2 regions of the Peribacillus sp. FW305-BF15 genome follow, and region 2 is predicted to be linked to the other one. Evidence: riboswitches for the same ligand, from Rfam matches in the RefSeq annotation. Region 2 holds a riboswitch; the other holds the start of a gene.

Region 1 (8,654 bases), on a different contig from region 2:
ACATTCCTGTGCATATATCCAGTGAAGGAATTTATGCAGCTTTTCTTGATTCCTGATTTTCCTCTTCTTACAATACTCTTTCATCTCTGCCACTTGATCCTGGTTATTGCCCATAATAAACTGGGTAAAAAAACGGAGCTGGATTTCGTTTAACGAAAAGGATTGCGACAGCTGCTCTTTTTCTGAGGGGGTCAAATTCGCCAAATTCTTTTGTGATTCATTAAGGAAAGAACATACACCATCGATTTGCGAATCCGTAGGCAACTGTTGCTCCATCAAATGAAGGGGAAGCCCTTCATCCCCTTCGCTATATAATAAGACAGCCACACTTTGTTTCCGGTCTCGCCCCGCCCTGCCAATCTCCTGAAGATATGCTTCCATCGTGGACGGGATATGATAATGGATAACATATCTGACATCCGATTTATTCACACCCATTCCAAAAGCACTTGTTGCGCATATGATTTTCAGCTGGCCGGAAATGAATTGCTGCTGAATGAGCATCCTTTGTTCCTGCTCCATTCCACCGTGATAATAATTGACACTATCGATCCCGTTATCCTGTAAAAAACCAGCGACTGATTCCGCCACTTTTTTAGAGGAAAAATAAATAATTCCGCTTCCGGTAAATTTCCTGACAAGCTCCAGCACACGGGCTAGCTTCTCATCGTAGCTGAACATTCGCTCGATAATAATGGCAATATTTTCACGATCAACCGATGAAACCATTTCCTCGGCCTGCCCAATGTTAAGTTTAACAACGATGTCCCTCCGGACCTCATCGGTTGCAGTTGCCGTCAGGGCAAGCGTCAACGGATTATTCAGCTCACGCCTCACTTCTCCTAAATTCAAATAATCCGGACGGAAATCGTACCCCCATTGTGAAATGCAGTGTGCTTCGTCTATGACAAACAAACCTATTTCTATGGATTTCAAGGATTTTATCACACCATCGATGCTCAGCATTTCAGGAGATAAAAAGATAAATCGATAACTATGTAACCGATCGAAGGCTTTCCTTTTTTGATTAAGCGTCAAAAAAGAGTTGAGGGTCAATACACTTTTTTCGCCGCTCATCTTCAGCTGATCCGCTTGATCCTGCATTAAAGATAATAACGGGGAGACAATTATGACAGTCTTATTCACCAGATAAGCAGGCAGCTGATAACATAATGATTTACCTGACCCGGTTGGGAGCATCGCTAATGTATGACGGCCGGACATCAATGATTCAACCACTTCCTTCTGTCCAGGACGGAATTCATCAAAACCGAATTTTTCTTTGAGGACTCGTTCTATGTTCATCATCTCTCACCTATTTTCGCAAGTACAAGTCTTATTTGGAAAAAGCTTATTTGTTTATTATCGACCATCTGCTTGATAGCTTTAAGCTTTTTTGTACCAAGTTCCTTAATCGCTTCAGCGATTTCCCTCTCATCCTCGATTGTCACATAATCGGAAATCGGAAAATCCTTTTCCGATAAAACAATTTCTACGAGGTGATCTTCGATGGTGTTGACTTTCAATCTGCGGATTTCAGCTATTTCACCGAGGTTTTTCCCTTCCTGGATGTATCGTAAAGTAATCTTTGTAGATTGTGTCAAATGAGGATTACCACTTCTTTTCCAATCATTGGTTAATGAGGATAAGAGAGGGTAATCACCACCCGTTTCCATTTCTGCAAGCATTTGATGCAATGAATCAAGGAATGTATAGCGAACATACTCTTCTTCCATATTTTTCCTTTTGGCAATCTGTTCAAACGTTAGACCAATCCTGTTTATCCCGGTCAATTTCAAAATGAAAATGTCTCGTTTCATATCACTTTGATTTTCTAAAAGGGATACCAGTTCATCATATAAATGTTGGGCAATCAACGCTCGATCCTGACGATTGGCATGTAAAAATTCCTTTACGAAGAATTGAATTTTGGGATTTCGTTGTATCGGATAAAAACGTCTTTCATTGTGGACAATATGGGATATGGTTTGAATGAGTAAATTTAACCTTCCCCAGAAAACAGGGGTGATATTGTGATACTTCCAACCATTTAAATACTCCGGAAAAGGATTATTTTTAAAGTAATCGTCCAACATTCGTTCACCTTGCAAACTAATTTCATATGCATCCGGTTTATCCGTTAAATTAATTAAGTCATGCTTAAGTGAATGTTCAATGTTTTGATTTAATTGCTGACGGGTAAATCGAGGCATTGTCCCAAAAATATCCGTTAACCCGAATAAATGGGCATCTTGGATGGTTTGTGACGATTTCTTCCCCTGCAGCATATGGTATATAGCATAAATGGAGCGCTCACCTTGAAATTTTTTTATCGTATATAGAATGATGGCCTGTAGATAATTATTCATGGGACTCACATCCTTGTTTCATTTAACCAATAAACCCATTGTAACAAAAATCTGCAAAAACCGCCGTTATTATTGATGAATACAACGGAAATTATGTGACTAAATGACGAAACATGGAAAGGACCAAGTTAATTTTTTCGATGTTTTTCGTTGACATTCAACTACATGATAGTTATTATCAATACAATTTCTATTGAAAAGTTTGGCATTCGGTCTTACAATAGGAAAGAGATAATAATCTGAAATAAAAAGATTATCAGTTGTTAATCAACTTAGGAGGGGTTATATTCATGGCTAAATTTACTATTGTGGATAAAGAAACATGCATAGCTTGTGGAGCTTGCGGAGCAGCTGCACCAGATATATATGATTATGATGACGAAGGGATTGCATTTGTTACCCTTGACGATAACGAGGGTATCGTTGAAATTCCAGATGTACTTATAGACGACATGATGGATGCATTTGAAGGATGCCCAACGGATTCCATCAAAGTTGCTGACGAGGCATTTGACGGAGATGCACTAAAATTCGAATAAAGTTACAAGCCATTTTCAATCGAGAATGGCTTTTTCTTTTGGCCAAAAAACAGGCATAAAAAAACAACCGGATATGGATATCCGGTTGTTTTTTCATTTCTATCGTCAATGCCGTTAAGCATTTTTATATAATGTTTGCTTATTGATCCATGTCTGTAATTTAATGAACAGCAACATGAATACAGATGTGATGAGCACGCCTTTAATCACGTTGAAAGGCAAGATTGCCGTCGTAACGAACTTTCTTGACTCGGGCGCCGACATGGCATCCCATCCCATAAAGAAGGTATAAGCCGGTAAAAAGACAAAATAGTTTAATACGCTCATGAATACTGCCATGGAAACTGTTCCCGCAAGTAAGGCGAACGTCATTCCTTTTTTTGAATTGATTTTCTGAAATACATAATAAGTCGGCAAGACAAACAGTATTCCGGCTATAAAGTTAGCGATATGCCCCACAGGCAAAGCAGTCAAGGTCCCTGTCATGACTAAATCCAATAGGTTTTTAATGAACTCGACTAGAATTCCAGCCATCGGACCGAAAATCAATGCCGCCATCAGTGCTGGTATGTCGCTAAAATCAACATTGAGAAAAGGCGGGAATCCTGGAAACGGGAAATTTAAAAGCATCAATAAATATGAAATGCTTCCCATCATGGCAAGTGAGACCATTTTTTTCACTTTGTTCTTTTTCATAGTTCTCTCTCCTTCTTTTCCGATCTACCTGAAAAAGAGGTTAGGATTCCAAAATATGTTGATGTTCAATAAAAACCCTTTAATTCCAATGGAATTAAAGGGATAAATTAAAGGTTACATCAAACAAACGTTCAGCAAATAACTGTTGAAACGCACTAAGGAACCTCCATCTTCTCCCATCCAGACTATACTGTCGGCTTTGGAATTACACCAAATCCTGCCTTGTAAGGCTCGCGGGCTTAGAAGTAGAAATTCCTTCATCACCGCCGGTGGGGAATTGCGCCCCGCCCCGAAGATAGACCTATAAAATTTTTTATACTTCCCATTATATCTGAAATGCCTTTTTTTTGATAGCATTTTTTCTCATTTGATGCATGTAGGATGAATATCGATTGTCGCAGTGAACGGCTTAAAACAAACAGCGGATTTACAATATGGCAATTCGAAAATTTTTCGCAAAAGGAGCGAAGCTATTTATATCGCCACCTTAAACGGATGATCAGTTGAAAATCATTTGTTTAAGCGCTTTCATTCAGATATGCCAAATTGACATTATCAGCATTTCAATTGTAAAATTAACTGAAATTTAAGATAACTTTTTCCTTAGGAAGGTGTTTAGACGTGTATCGGATTTTAGTAGCAGACGCCATTAAACCAGAAGGACTTGGACCGCTTTCAGAGGCATCCAATATTCAGCTCATTCAGAAGACCGTAGAGGAAGCTGCAAACGAACTTGATCAGATCGATGCAATTCTTGTGAGAAGTGCAACAAAGGTTTCGGAAGATTTAATGAACCGTATGCCGCAGTTGAAAATTATAGCTCGCGCTGGTGTCGGTGTTGATAACATAGACATCCCCGCAGCGACAAAACGCGGGATTGTCGTGGTTAATGCACCTGACGGCAACACCATTTCAACAGCTGAACATACATTCGCGATGATGGCTTCATTAATGCGCCACATTCCGCAAGCTTATGCTTCATTGAAAAATGGGGAGTGGAAACGTTCCTCCTATACGGGAACTGAACTTCGTGGAAAAACATTAGGCATAGTTGGCTTTGGACGCATCGGAGGGGAAATTGCCAAACGTGCTAAAGTGTTTGGCATGGATGTCATTGTCTATGACCCGTTCCTGACTGTAGATCGTGCAAAGAAAATGTCCGTAACGGCCCTGCCATTGGATGAATTGCTTCCTAAAGCAGACATCATTACTGTTCATACACCACTAACGAATGAAACTAGAGGATTAATTAATAAAGAAAAACTGCTTACCTGTAAAAAAGGGGTTTATGTACTGAACTGCGCCCGTGGTGGAATTCTAGACGAAGATGATTTATATGAAATGTTAGTTCAAGGGCATGTTGCAGGGGCGGCACTGGACGTTTTCGTCGAAGAACCTCCACTTGGCCATAAACTGCTGGAACTGGACAGCGTCATTGCTACACCGCATCTAGGCGCTTCCACGAAAGAAGCCCAATTGAATGTCGCCGTACAGGTTGCCCAAGAAGTTTTGACCTATTTCGAAGGAAATCCAGTCTCAAGCTCAATCAACCTTCCAGCCATATCTAAAGAAGTGTTTGAAAAGGTACAGCCATTCCATCAACTTGTTCAGCAAATGGGATCGATTGCTTCCCAGTGCATGAATGAAGGAATTCAGGAAATCTCCGTTACATATGCAGGAGAATCTTTGGATTTCGATACCGCGATTCTTACAAAAAGTTTAATCTCCGGCTTTTTAAGATCAAGAGTCGATGCATCAGTCAATGAAGTGAATGCCTTGTTGATCGCAAAAGAGCGTGGTATAACCATTGGTGAAAAAATCTCTACGGACTCTTTAGGTTACTCGAATTTGATCAGCCTTAAAGTAAAAGGTGACAACCGAGAATTAACAATAAGTGGGACCTATATCGAAAATTACGGTTCTCGAATTGTAAGTTTGAATGGTTTCAAAATCGACTTTCACCCAGAATCGAATTTACTTTATATCCAGCATACCGATAAACCCGGTGTAATCGGTAACGTAGGTAAGGTCCTGGGTGATCACGGAGTGAATATCGCCACCATGCAGGTTGGCCGAAAAGAAGCTGGCGGTGAAGCCATCATGGTTTTGAGCTTCGATTTACCATTAGAAGACAACATGAAACAGTTTTTAATGGAAACAGAAGAAATTACGTTCTTGGCCCGTATTTCATTATAAGAAGAAAAAAGTGCCCGCAGCGCGGGCACTTTTTTCTGTTAATGCATTCAATTCACTTGGTTCGGTGCTTCGGGCACCATTATGTCTTCAGTTAAATTCAGCTTTCCCACCTCTTCAATAGGAGCATTTTCAAACTTCACTTTTTCAAAACCAAAATCCTTAGCTATGAAGAGTATGGCTTCTAAAGCTTGAAGGGTTTCCTCACTATTTTCAATAACGGCTTGATCTGATAGGTGAATAGTCACAAGATTTCCATTAGTGCTTATCCTTTCCCATTTCAGGTCATGGGGGATTGCAGGTGAAATTCCCTCGATGTCCGCCTCCCCTTTTCCGGCTTGAAGCGCCTCCTCAAAGTCCCGATAACCCATATTGCTTGGAACAAGGAAACTTGGAGAGGACTCATCCCTTTGATAAAGAAGGTATGTGCGTTTTTTTTGATGAGGTATATCCACCTCCTTTAAATATCCCGCATGGGCAAACCTGGCACCTTGCTTACCTTCTGTGGAAAATGTCATTTTCTCTATATTGTTATAGGAAAGCGTTTCTTCCATCAAATGGAGAAAAAGTGTATCTTCAGCCAACAGTCGGCTTTTTTCTGGAAAATCGATATGGGCAGTGTTTATATCGTTTCCTTGGCTAATCTTAATGTCAAGCGGAAAATAGTCAGATAGCCCATATTGCGCTTCATCAATATCGGACATTTGATTAACTAACTGATTCAGTGTATCACTTTCATCATGATGTTTAAGTTTAATTGAAATGGGAACGATGAAATTCATTTGATCATCCGGGACACCCATCGTAATGATCGAGGCATTTTTAAGGTCATCCTGGTAGATCGCTTGTTCAAATGTTTTTTCCTTTTCCCCTTTTCGCGGTTCCATTTCTGAAAACTTGTCTTTGGATTCGGTTTTCGCTTGGTTACTCGAAAACTCTTGAGCTTCCTGTTTATCTTCTGAGGACTTTTCTTGGTTACTTGAATCCTTCCGTTCAAGATCTGCCATTTCCTTACTTTCAGATAGAGATAATTTCCCACTGCTGCCGCTGTCTTCTCGACTTGTCGTTCCTTTTTTTTCAATAATGAACGATGATGCCAAAACAACCATTAAGAATAAGGAGGCAACACCCGCGAACAGAGGTATCCAGTGTTTCTTCTTCTTTTTCTTTTTATCATGTATTCTCGCATACACCTCTGCCTTGGTCCGGTCATCTTTTAATGTCGGAAGCTCGCGCAGCATGTCTTCAATTTCGCTTTCTTTCCAACGGGATCTCCTCAATGCGGTGGCCCTCCTTTCCTGATAAATCTTCCATCAACTTTTTAATGGCCTTCAAAGCTCGGTGTTGGGTCGTTTTTACCTTACTTTCACTCCAATTCAATACTTCAGAAGTTTCCGTAATGGACAATCCCTGAATATATCGTAAAATGATCACGGATCTTTGATTCGTGGTACACCGGTTTAAGCATTGGTAAATATCTTGGATTTCATCGTTCTTGATAGCCACTTCCTCGGGAATGGGTTCTTCATCTTTCAGCAATTGCCTATCCCAATCAAAATTAGGAAAGATTTTGTCTTTCCAACCTTTTTGTTTCCGAAAGTGATCAATCGTCACATTTCTGGCAATCGAATACATCCACGTTTTTTCACTGCTTTTTCCTTCGAAGCGTTCATAGGCCTTCATCACCCGGATATAGACCTCCTGAACAAGGTCTTCGGCGGTTTCTCGATTTTTAGTCATATAAAAAATGAATTGATATATTTCCTGATGATATTTTTCATAAAGATCGTGGAAAACGGAATCCATCATTTCCCCACATCCGTTCATAAATATAGTCGTCAATCCTAAACAAAAGTTACATACTTCGGCTTTAAACTTATTATAAAATTCCGTTAATTTCCACATATCAGGTACTTCTTATTTTGTGTCCTAAAAAAACAAAGACAAGTTGGAAAGAAATCCAATTGCCTTTGTCTTCGCAGTTCTTTATGAAACAAGATTATCTGGCGATCCACCTGTCATTCATTCAGCGTTTTCCATAATTCGAGGCAAAATGATACTGAATGTCGTCCCTTTATTAGGTAAACTGTTTACCGAAATGTAGCCATCATGGGCATTGATTATATTTTTTACGATTGCCAAACCCAATCCGGTACCCGAACGGCCGCGGGTCCTTGCTTTATCCGCTTTATAAAACCTCTCGAATACAAAAGGCAGATCCTCTTCGGGAATTCCAGATCCAGAGTCCCTCACATCAATGATCAGTCCCCTTCGATCACTTGTCCTCTGAATGACATCAATGTTACCGCCTGGGGGAGTATGACGAATCGCATTATCAATTAAATTGGTCAAAACCTGTTCAATACGGTCCGGATCGAAATGCCATTGAATCTGATTGTCTTGCAGGCTGGCTGATATTGTAATCCCTTTTTCTTTAGCCAGCCCAGAAAACTTACTTGTAATCCTCTTTAAATATGGAGAAACGGGTACACATTCATAGCTTAGATTCATTTTACCCGATTCCAATTTAGCTAGATCGAGTAGATCATTGACTAAACGTCCCATTCTTAAAGATTCATCATAGATGATGCGGGCCATTTCCACCTTTTCCTCTTCACTGCCCGCAATGTCATCTACAATCGCTTCACTATATCCTTGCAACATTGAAATCGGGGTCCTTAACTCATGGGAGACATTCGCTATGAAATCAGTCCTGAGTTTGTCCATACGTCTTTCATCACTCATATCCCTTATGATGGCCACCGCTCCCCGAATATTGTCGCCATTTGTATATAGCGGACTGACAATCAATCCCCAATTACGGCCCTGCAAGGTAATTTCACCGACTTGTTCCTTA
Region 2 (8,654 bases):
TTTTACATTCAATTGATTCTTATGTGCATCTCGTTTAAGGGGCTCGGCATAGAAGGTCTTTTCGACATATTGGCTATATGCCTTTTCGGACATCGTACAACCGGCGGCTTTTTGGTGGCCGCCACCATCGTACTTGCCAGCAACCTCAGAAACATCTATATCATCGTGGATTGTCCGGAAGCTGATTCTTTTGCTTCCTACCATCAGGATGGCTATATAATCCAGATGTGAGAACTCTTTCGACAGTTCATTTCCCAATTCCGAGTGGTATGACTCTGCATGGACCACACCAGCTGTATGGGGACCGACCGTAGCTTGATAAACTTCTCTTTTTTTCCTGTTTATGTACCGATCCACTCGACTCTCTTCAACATTCAGAAGCGTTTGCTCCACTTCGTCAAAAGTGAAACTTTCAGCCGTGGACAGCTTATTTGCGATTTTCATTTCGAATTCCTCTATCGGAATCATGAAAAACAGGTCATTCAATCGCTTTGCCGTTGTATTTTTATTGACTTCCCATTCCCAAGTATCATATTGACGGACCAATTCAACGAATTCAGCGACAATGCTTGAAGGTTCCAGCAATTTATTTTCAACTGCATACTGATAGAATAATGATGTGGCTGCCGTCTGTTTACCATCTTCCTGTTCGACAGTTACAGATGCCCAATCATGTTCGTTCAAATGCAGTGCTGACTTATGATGATCGATCAGCAGCGCCTTGCCTCCATCTTCCACAAACTGAGTAATCATTTTTTCATTATCTTCATCAACCGATAGATCAGTTACGATCAATGTATCTTCAATCTTGGCCTGCTCAAGAAATGCACCTACATTCTGATTAAGGCGACCAATTGAATTATAACTAACCACTACTTCATCTCCGAATGCCAGCTTTGCTACAATGCCGCACCCGACTCCATCCAAATCATTATGTGTAAAGAGATGGTACACACAAACCCCTCCTAATAACTAATAAATTTACTTTTCCCTAAAGACATGAATTTCAATTGCAATCTTTACAATTGTAGCATAATCATATCTGCATATTTTATCATGCTTCCATTACGTGACGCTTTTGTTCGTTTTTTTTTCGATGGATTACCTAATGGTTCCTAATTACCCATAATTTATAATAATAAATAATGAAAAAACACATTACTTTGAAATCGGGGTATTTCCAGTGAAGGAGTTTCGGTGAGTGTCGAAGAGCAGCATTAGCTAATCGATCAATGGCTAACTTTACGAACTTTAAAGAATTGCCAGATGGTTGAAGAAAGTTGACTCAATCAGACCACGATCCGGCACATCAAAAAAAAGCCACAGGAATGTCATTCCCTGCGGCTTCCTTATGTGAAATCACTGTTCAATCAATTTTCCAAGGTTGGCCATTTCAATTGCACTAACGGCCGCTTCATAGCCTTTGTTACCTGATTTTGTTCCAGCACGTTCAATGGCTTGTTCAATATTCTCAGTTGTCAGCAAACCGAAGATAACCGGTACACCTGTTTCCAAAGAAACGGAAGCCATGCCTTTAGCTGCTTCATTGCAGACATAATCATAATGTGAAGTAGCACCCCTGATTACCGTTCCAAGACCGATTACCGCATCATATTTACCTGTATTCACAAGTTTCTTAGCAATTAACGGAAGTTCAAAAGCACCCGGGACCCACGCGATGTCAACATCATTCTCATCAACGCCATGACGCTTAAGGCCATCCATTGCCCCTCCTAAAAGCTTGCTTGTGATAAACTCATTAAATCTTCCTACCACGATTCCTACTTTCAATCCTGATCCGATTAATTGCGCTTCAATAGTTTTCCCCATGTCTAATTCCTCCTAATTTTTAAAAACAATAATTTTTTCATGTTAAGATTTCATTCCTTAAAAATCTTTCAAGCTTTCGGGATGTTCATTTCAAGTTCCTGTTTCCCGATTGGATCATTATGTTGAAGATACCGAACCAAATCGGCTATCGTAATGAACTTCAGGTTAAATTTATCAGCGATGACTTCTAAATCGGATACGCGGGCCATCGATCCATCTTCATTCATGATCTCACAAATTACACCGGCTGGAGCGGCACCGCATAACTTCGCCAAGTCCACCGATGCCTCCGTATGTCCTGCCCTTCTTAATACGCCGCCTTCTTTAGCGACTATCGGAAAAGTGTGACCAGGCCTTTGGAAATCTTCTGCGACCGAATCTTCATTAAGAAGCTCAAGGATGGTCAAGGACCGTTCAAAAGCACTGATTCCTGTAGAGGTGCTTTTATGATCGACACTTACCGTAAAAGCAGTGCCATGATGATCGGTATTTTCGCCTACCATAGGATGCAGTTTCAATTTTGCTGCCAGTTGTTCAGTGATGGTCGTACAAATCAAACCACGTCCATGAGTCGCCATGAAATTAATCGTTTCCGGTGTAGCCTTTTCGGCCAACACCACAAAATCCCCTTCATTTTCACGGTCTTCATCATCGGACACGATTACTACCTTGCCAGCCTTCAAATCTTCTATTGCTTCTTCTATTGTATGGAACATCATTACACCGCCCTTTTATTAGAATCCATGCTCTGCCAAAAACTCTAAATTCAGTCCTGGTTTTGGATTGCCATTTTTCATTTGATGTATTATATATTTCCCAATCATGTCGTTTTCGATGTTAACGATATCGCCAGCCGCTTTTTGTCCCAATATGGTGTCCTGATGAGTCAATGGAATCAATGATACCGTCAAAAGGTTCCTTTCGATCCCAAATATCGTCAAGCTTGTTCCATCAATGGCCACGGAACCTTTTGGAATGCAAAAGGCACTAAGCCCTTCTTCCAGTTGGATTACATAATATACGGCATTTTCTTTCCGTTCTTTTTTTATGATCGTTCCGGTTCCGTCGATATGACCTGAAACAAAATGACCGCCAAATCTTCCCTGTGCACTCATGGCTCGTTCGAGATTAACAGGTGATCCCAATTTTAACGTCCGGATCGAGGAAGCTTTGACCGTTTCCGGCATCACGTCGACCGTAAATAAACTTTTCGTGAAGGACGTTACCGTTAAGCAGACCCCGTTGACTGAAATACTATCCCCCAGATGCACATCTTCAAGGATTTTTTCAGAACGAATCGATAACTCCATACTGCTTTTTCCTTTTTTCAAGGAATGTACGGTACCGATATCCTCAATGATTCCCGTAAACATGTTTTTCCCCCTTTTATAAAATATAAAAAACCCCTTAGGATGGCCTAAAGGGTTAGCAGGAGAAATGAGTGAAAAAAATTGTATACCTAAAAAGCCTAATATTTTCATTTTCGAAAAATTAGGCGTACGTATACACTTGGGTTCCACACGTCCTTCTCCCATCCAGACTGTACTGTCGGCTTTGGAATCTCACCAAATCCTGCCTTTTAACAGGCTCGCGGGCTTAGAATTTCTTCATCACCGCCGGTTGGGATTTTCACCCGACCCCGAAGGACTAAAATAATATGAATCTTTGAATATTTTATCACCATAAAGTGAAGATGTAAAATTTCTAACCTTAAATGGTTCAATTGTTACAGGAACTTCCTAACTTTATGTAAAAATGATCCCCCTTAACCCCGATGTGCTCCAAAAAGGTTAGGCAGGCTAAATATGTGGAATAGGATTAGAGAATCAAACTTCATATAAGGAGGAAGCTTAATGCTTATTTCCATCATCAACCTGATTTTCTATCTGTTCGTCGTCACGATGAATTTTTTAGCCAATTTCCTGCCATTGAACGGCCAGACATCAGGAGAGATTTCCGATAAACTTCATGTCGTTTTCACTCCTGCCGGATATGTATTTTCCATATGGGGCTTGATCTATTTCCTGCTCGCCATCTGGGTATTCAGGCAGTTTTTAAGTAAACATCAAAACAGCCCTGCTTATAAGGCATCCTTCCCTTGGTTCGCTTTAAGCTGTGTCTTGAATGGCGCTTGGCTTTTAGCTTGGCACTATGAACACTTTTTGTTATCCGTATTCATCATCATTGCTCTTTTGGCTACTTTAATGGTCATTTATACAAGCATAAAAAAAGTGGAACACACTACTTTCGACCTATTTCCATTTTCCGTCTATACAGGCTGGGTAAGTGTTGCAACGATCGCTGACATTTCTTATTACCTAACCTATATCAAATGGGACGGTTTTGGGGTTTCCAGTTTAACCTGGACGATCGTCCTGCTGATTGCAGCAACAACCCTGGCCTTTGTCTTCGCAGGTAAAAACCGGGATTGGTGCTATCTTCTCGTATTCGTTTGGGCGTTCATAGGCATCGGGATACGAAATAGCTCCGCCTATCCTGTAATCACGGACATTTCTTATATCCTCTCTGCCATCACTTTTATCATATCCATAACCATCTTCATAAAAAGTAGAAGGAATATGGTAGCCTAAAATGCTTGCTGAAGATCTTGCCATACATCCTGCCAAGCTTCTAGGCCAACTGAGAGACGGACCAGCTGGTCACTGATGCCCATTTGTTCCCGTGAATCTTCAGGAACGGCAGAGTGCGTCATGGTAGCGGGATGCTGGATCAATGTTTCGGCATCCCCAAGACTTACGGCAATTTTAATTAGATTCAATTTATTGAGGAATTCCTGTGCATCCTGTTTTGTGCCATGCAATTCGAAAGAGATAAGGCCGCCGCCATGTTTCATCTGTTTTTGCATGATATAATGATCCGGGGAAGCTTCATCACCTGGATAATATACCTTTTTCACCTTTGGATGTTTCTTAAGTTCATGAAAGATTGCCATTGCATTGGCCGAATGACGGTCCATCCTGACGTGCAAGGTCTTTAACCCCCGCAATAGTAGCCAGGCGTCGAATGGTGAAATGATTCCACCGATATCTTTCTGTGTAGTCCCAGCTATATGATTCATGAATTCCTTTTTACCGACGACAAGTCCCGCAACGACATCCCCATGCCCGCAAAGATATTTCGTAGCGCTATGAAGGACGATATCACAGCCATACTCAAGCGGTCTCTGTAGGTAGGGCGTCGAAAATGTATTATCGACTACGACCGTCACATTATATTCCTTCGCAACTTTCACCACCATCTGTAAGTCAATCATTTTCATCGTCGGATTGATCGGGGTTTCTACATAGATGCAGGTCGTTTCCGGCCGGATCATTTTCCTAAGCTGTTCTTCAGTATCCATTTCACAAAAATCATGAGTGATCCGGTATTTATTTTTCATTAGCTGCAGAAGGCCAAATGTACAACCATATACCCCCTGTGAGCAGAGGATGTGATCATCTGTTTTAGTTAACGCAAAAAGTACTGCTGAAACGGCAGCCATGCCTGAACCGAAAGCAAGGCCAGCTTCCCCGCCTTCCAGTGCGGCAATCTTTTCTTCAAGCACTTGTACCGTTGGATTTCCAAGGCGAGAATAAATATATCCATCTTCGATACCGGCAAAACGCCTCTCCCCTTGCTCGGCATTTTCGAAAGTGAATGTTGAGGTTTGGAATAAAGGTGTTGCCAAGCTTCCCAAATGCTTCTTCGAGTCATATCCTTCATGGATGACTGCCGTTTCAAATTGTTTATACTTTCTTGTCATACCGTTTCCCCCTAACCTATGTCTATTGCTATCATATGTCAAAAACCCATATTAAGGAAGCGTTTTCATTCATGATTATCACCCATAAATGAACACTGCATTTAGTAAAAATAAGCTTCATTCTGTTCAGTTGGATCCTGCAAATTGAGCACCTCTTTTAATTTTTAATTCTTACGTGAATTCCAAAAAAAGGGACAGCCGCCATGGCCGTCCCTTTTTTTGCGAATCATTCATCGACTACGATGTTTCCACCATAGAAGGTTACTCTCGTTAATGGTAACCCCAGTTCACGAGCCATTTTTTTCAACTCTCGCTCTTCTCTTTCCGTTACGATTGAAATGACCGTGCCATCTGCACCTGCACGCCCAGTTCTCCCGGATCTATGGATATATTGTTCGATATTGTCAGCCATATCAATGTGAACGACCGCAGTAAGGCCTTTAATATCCAGCCCCCTGGCCGCTACATCCGTTGCTATCAGCATCGGGGATTTTCCGGAACGAAGCTTACGCAGTGCTTTCTCCCTGTCGACTTTATTGGATTCACCGTGAAGCACGCCCATTTCAATACCTTTATAACTCAGCTTTTCATGTAAGACGCTAAGCTCCGCAATATCATTCAGGAAGGCAAGTGCCTTCACATCTTTAAGTCTTGTGATTTTCTCGAGAATCTTGGACTTCTCCCGTCTCTCAACAACAAAGTAAAGATGGTCCACCTTGGATTCCATTTTTTCATTTTTATCGACCTTGATCATTTCGGGTTCATTCATGAATCCCCTGGCCGCTTTTTCCGTTTCCTCTGGCAGGGTTGCTGAAAATACCATGATTTGCCGATCTTTTAGTGTTGTTTTGATAATATTATTGATCGTTCCCATATGTTCTGGAATGATCAATTGGTCACCTTCATCAAGTACTATCGTCTTAACTTCATGCATCTTCAGTTTCTTTTGGGCAATCAATTCGTAAATCCGCCCCGGTGTTCCAGCAATCACCTGTGGACGCTTCTTCAGTTTGTCCAACTGCCTTTTCACATTAGCACCGCCGATGAATGCTGCACCCATTATGCCGCTCCCCTCTGACCAAATGCGAATTTCTTCATTGATCTGCATGACCAGTTCCCGTGATGATGCCAGAATCAAAGCTTGGGGCGATTTTTTTTCAGGATCAATCTTTTCCAGCAATGGCAGTAAATATGCCAATGTTTTTCCTGTACCTGTCGGTGATTCGGCCATGATATCCTTTCCCTCGACAATCACGGGGATCGCTTTCGTTTGTATCGGGGTAAGTTGTCCGAATCCGGACTTTTTCCAGGCTTCTTGTATATATGTTTTTCTATCGTTTATTAATGCAGGTAATTCGCTCATATCGTTCTCCTTTAATATAAAACTTTTCCTATCTTTCATAGTACCATTTATTCTTGTCCAGTAGCCAATGGAATACGAATTGTAACCGTCGTCCCTTTGTTTATCTCACTTTCAAAATCCATTTCCCCGTGAAGGCGATGAACGATTTTCCGGCAAATTGCAAGCCCGATCCCTGAACCTTTTTCCTTCGTCGAGTAAAAAGGTTCACCAATCCGTTCAAGGCGCTCGGGTCCCATTCCCATGCCATTGTCACTCACGCTGACTACAGCATGTCCATCGATGATTTGCAGCGATATATCAATTTCCCCATTATCTTCGATCGCTTCAATGCTATTCTTGACGATATTGATTACCAACTGTTTAAGTTCAATTGAATCAGCCATTATATAAATCGGTTCAGCGGTTTTAATCCTTAGCCCCATTTCGATATTATTCAAATTCGTTTCTGCTTTCATCAACGTGAATACCTGTTGTAAACTGTCGGCAAGATCGATCCTGCAGAATGCGACATCCTGTTTCTTCCCGAGAACCAAAAGTTCACTTGAGATAATATTGATTCGGTCAATTTCCTTCAACATGATATCAGAATGCAGCGGGTTCACTTCCTGGGTCATATCCATTAACTGTACGAATCCTTTTAACGATGTCAGCGGATTCCTTATCTCATGTGCGACGGCTGCAGCCAGATGTCCGATAACAGATAGTTTTTCAGACATGATCATTAATTCCTCTTCGCGCCGCAATTCGGTGATATCCCTTACGATGGCATATACTCCAAGCATTTCCGAGTGGACGATGATCGGTAAAAAAGTTACACGGATTATCCGTTGTTCATCACTGCTATTCTGTATGGTCGTTTCGAATTTTACAGCCTCCCCTTGAAGGGACTGTTGAAAGAATTCAGCTACTTTATCACTTTCATTCCAGTTGATGAGATGATTCGCATTCTTGCCTTTCAAATTTTCACTATGATGACCTAACAGTTTTTCTGCTTCCGGGTTTATCGAAACGACATTTCCTTCGAGATTCAGCTCAAGGACACAATCCGGGTTATGCTTGAACAGCGACCGATACTGTTCATCCTTCAGAATGAATTCCTGTTGGGACCTCAACATTTTCCCCGTCCAATACCTGATTATGAAGTAAAGGAAAAGTCCGGTTATGAATATGAACATCCACCCTTTGGAATGTTGAAACATTGCATATATCTGAACATCTGACCTTGCCTGCGTCATAGAGATGTAATCCGTAATGATAATCCATAAGACCCCAATGAATATATATATAAAAGCCACTTTACATGCAATTTTATGAGATTGGTTCATATTTTTTCCTTTGTATTGTTTTTTGGTTTATTATTCCCAAATCACTCAAAAAAAGCCCTCATGTTTTCAACATAAGGACTCTATCGATATTGTAACATATATATAGTAATCATTGTTTTATATCGTTAAAAAATCCAGCAGCATTACTACTGGATTTTCAATAAATCAAGAGAGGTCTTTAATGGCTTGATTGAATTCTTCTTCGATATCTTTTGTAGGCTTGGCCGATAGTAAGCTGAAAACGACCACAGCTATTGAACCAGCGATGAAACCAGGAATGATTTCGTATATTTCAGCAAACCTATCGATCATATCCCAGACGATCACGGTTGCCGTACCGACAATCATTCCCGCCAAGGCTCCCCATTTCGTC

Evidence for each region. A riboswitch is a leader RNA that binds a small molecule or an ion and turns the genes downstream of it on or off. The one in region 2 is predicted to bind FMN.
Region 1: another riboswitch for FMN. It lies ahead of AC3WLU_RS11370 (ECF transporter S component); the one in region 2 lies ahead of ribE (riboflavin synthase).

What each region holds. Positions count from the first base shown of each region.
Region 1 covers NZ_JBYSYV010000009.1:57,210-65,863, reverse strand. The annotation lists gene AC3WLU_RS11385 (RecQ family ATP-dependent DNA helicase) at 1-1,305, opposite strand, end outside; gene AC3WLU_RS11380 (YpbB family protein) at 1,305-2,369, opposite strand; gene AC3WLU_RS11375 (ferredoxin) at 2,660-2,908, shown strand; gene AC3WLU_RS11370 (ECF transporter S component) at 3,023-3,604, opposite strand; FMN riboswitch at 3,769-3,905, opposite strand; gene serA (phosphoglycerate dehydrogenase) at 4,226-5,800, shown strand; gene AC3WLU_RS11360 (RsiX family anti-sigma factor) at 5,848-7,077, opposite strand; gene sigX (RNA polymerase sigma factor SigX) at 7,043-7,603, opposite strand; gene AC3WLU_RS11350 (ATP-binding protein) at 7,820-8,654, opposite strand, start outside.
Region 2 covers NZ_JBYSYV010000022.1:42,104-50,757, forward strand. The annotation lists gene AC3WLU_RS20555 (DHH family phosphoesterase) at 1-954, opposite strand, end outside; gene ribH (6,7-dimethyl-8-ribityllumazine synthase) at 1,360-1,830, opposite strand; partial or broken gene ribB (3,4-dihydroxy-2-butanone-4-phosphate synthase) at 1,908-2,546, opposite strand; gene ribE (riboflavin synthase) at 2,565-3,203, opposite strand; FMN riboswitch at 3,350-3,481, opposite strand; gene AC3WLU_RS20575 (TspO/MBR family protein) at 3,684-4,421, shown strand; gene megL (methionine gamma-lyase) at 4,418-5,593, opposite strand; gene AC3WLU_RS20585 (DEAD/DEAH box helicase) at 5,820-6,956, opposite strand; gene AC3WLU_RS20590 (ATP-binding protein) at 7,004-8,071, opposite strand; gene putP (sodium/proline symporter PutP) at 8,447-8,654, opposite strand, start outside.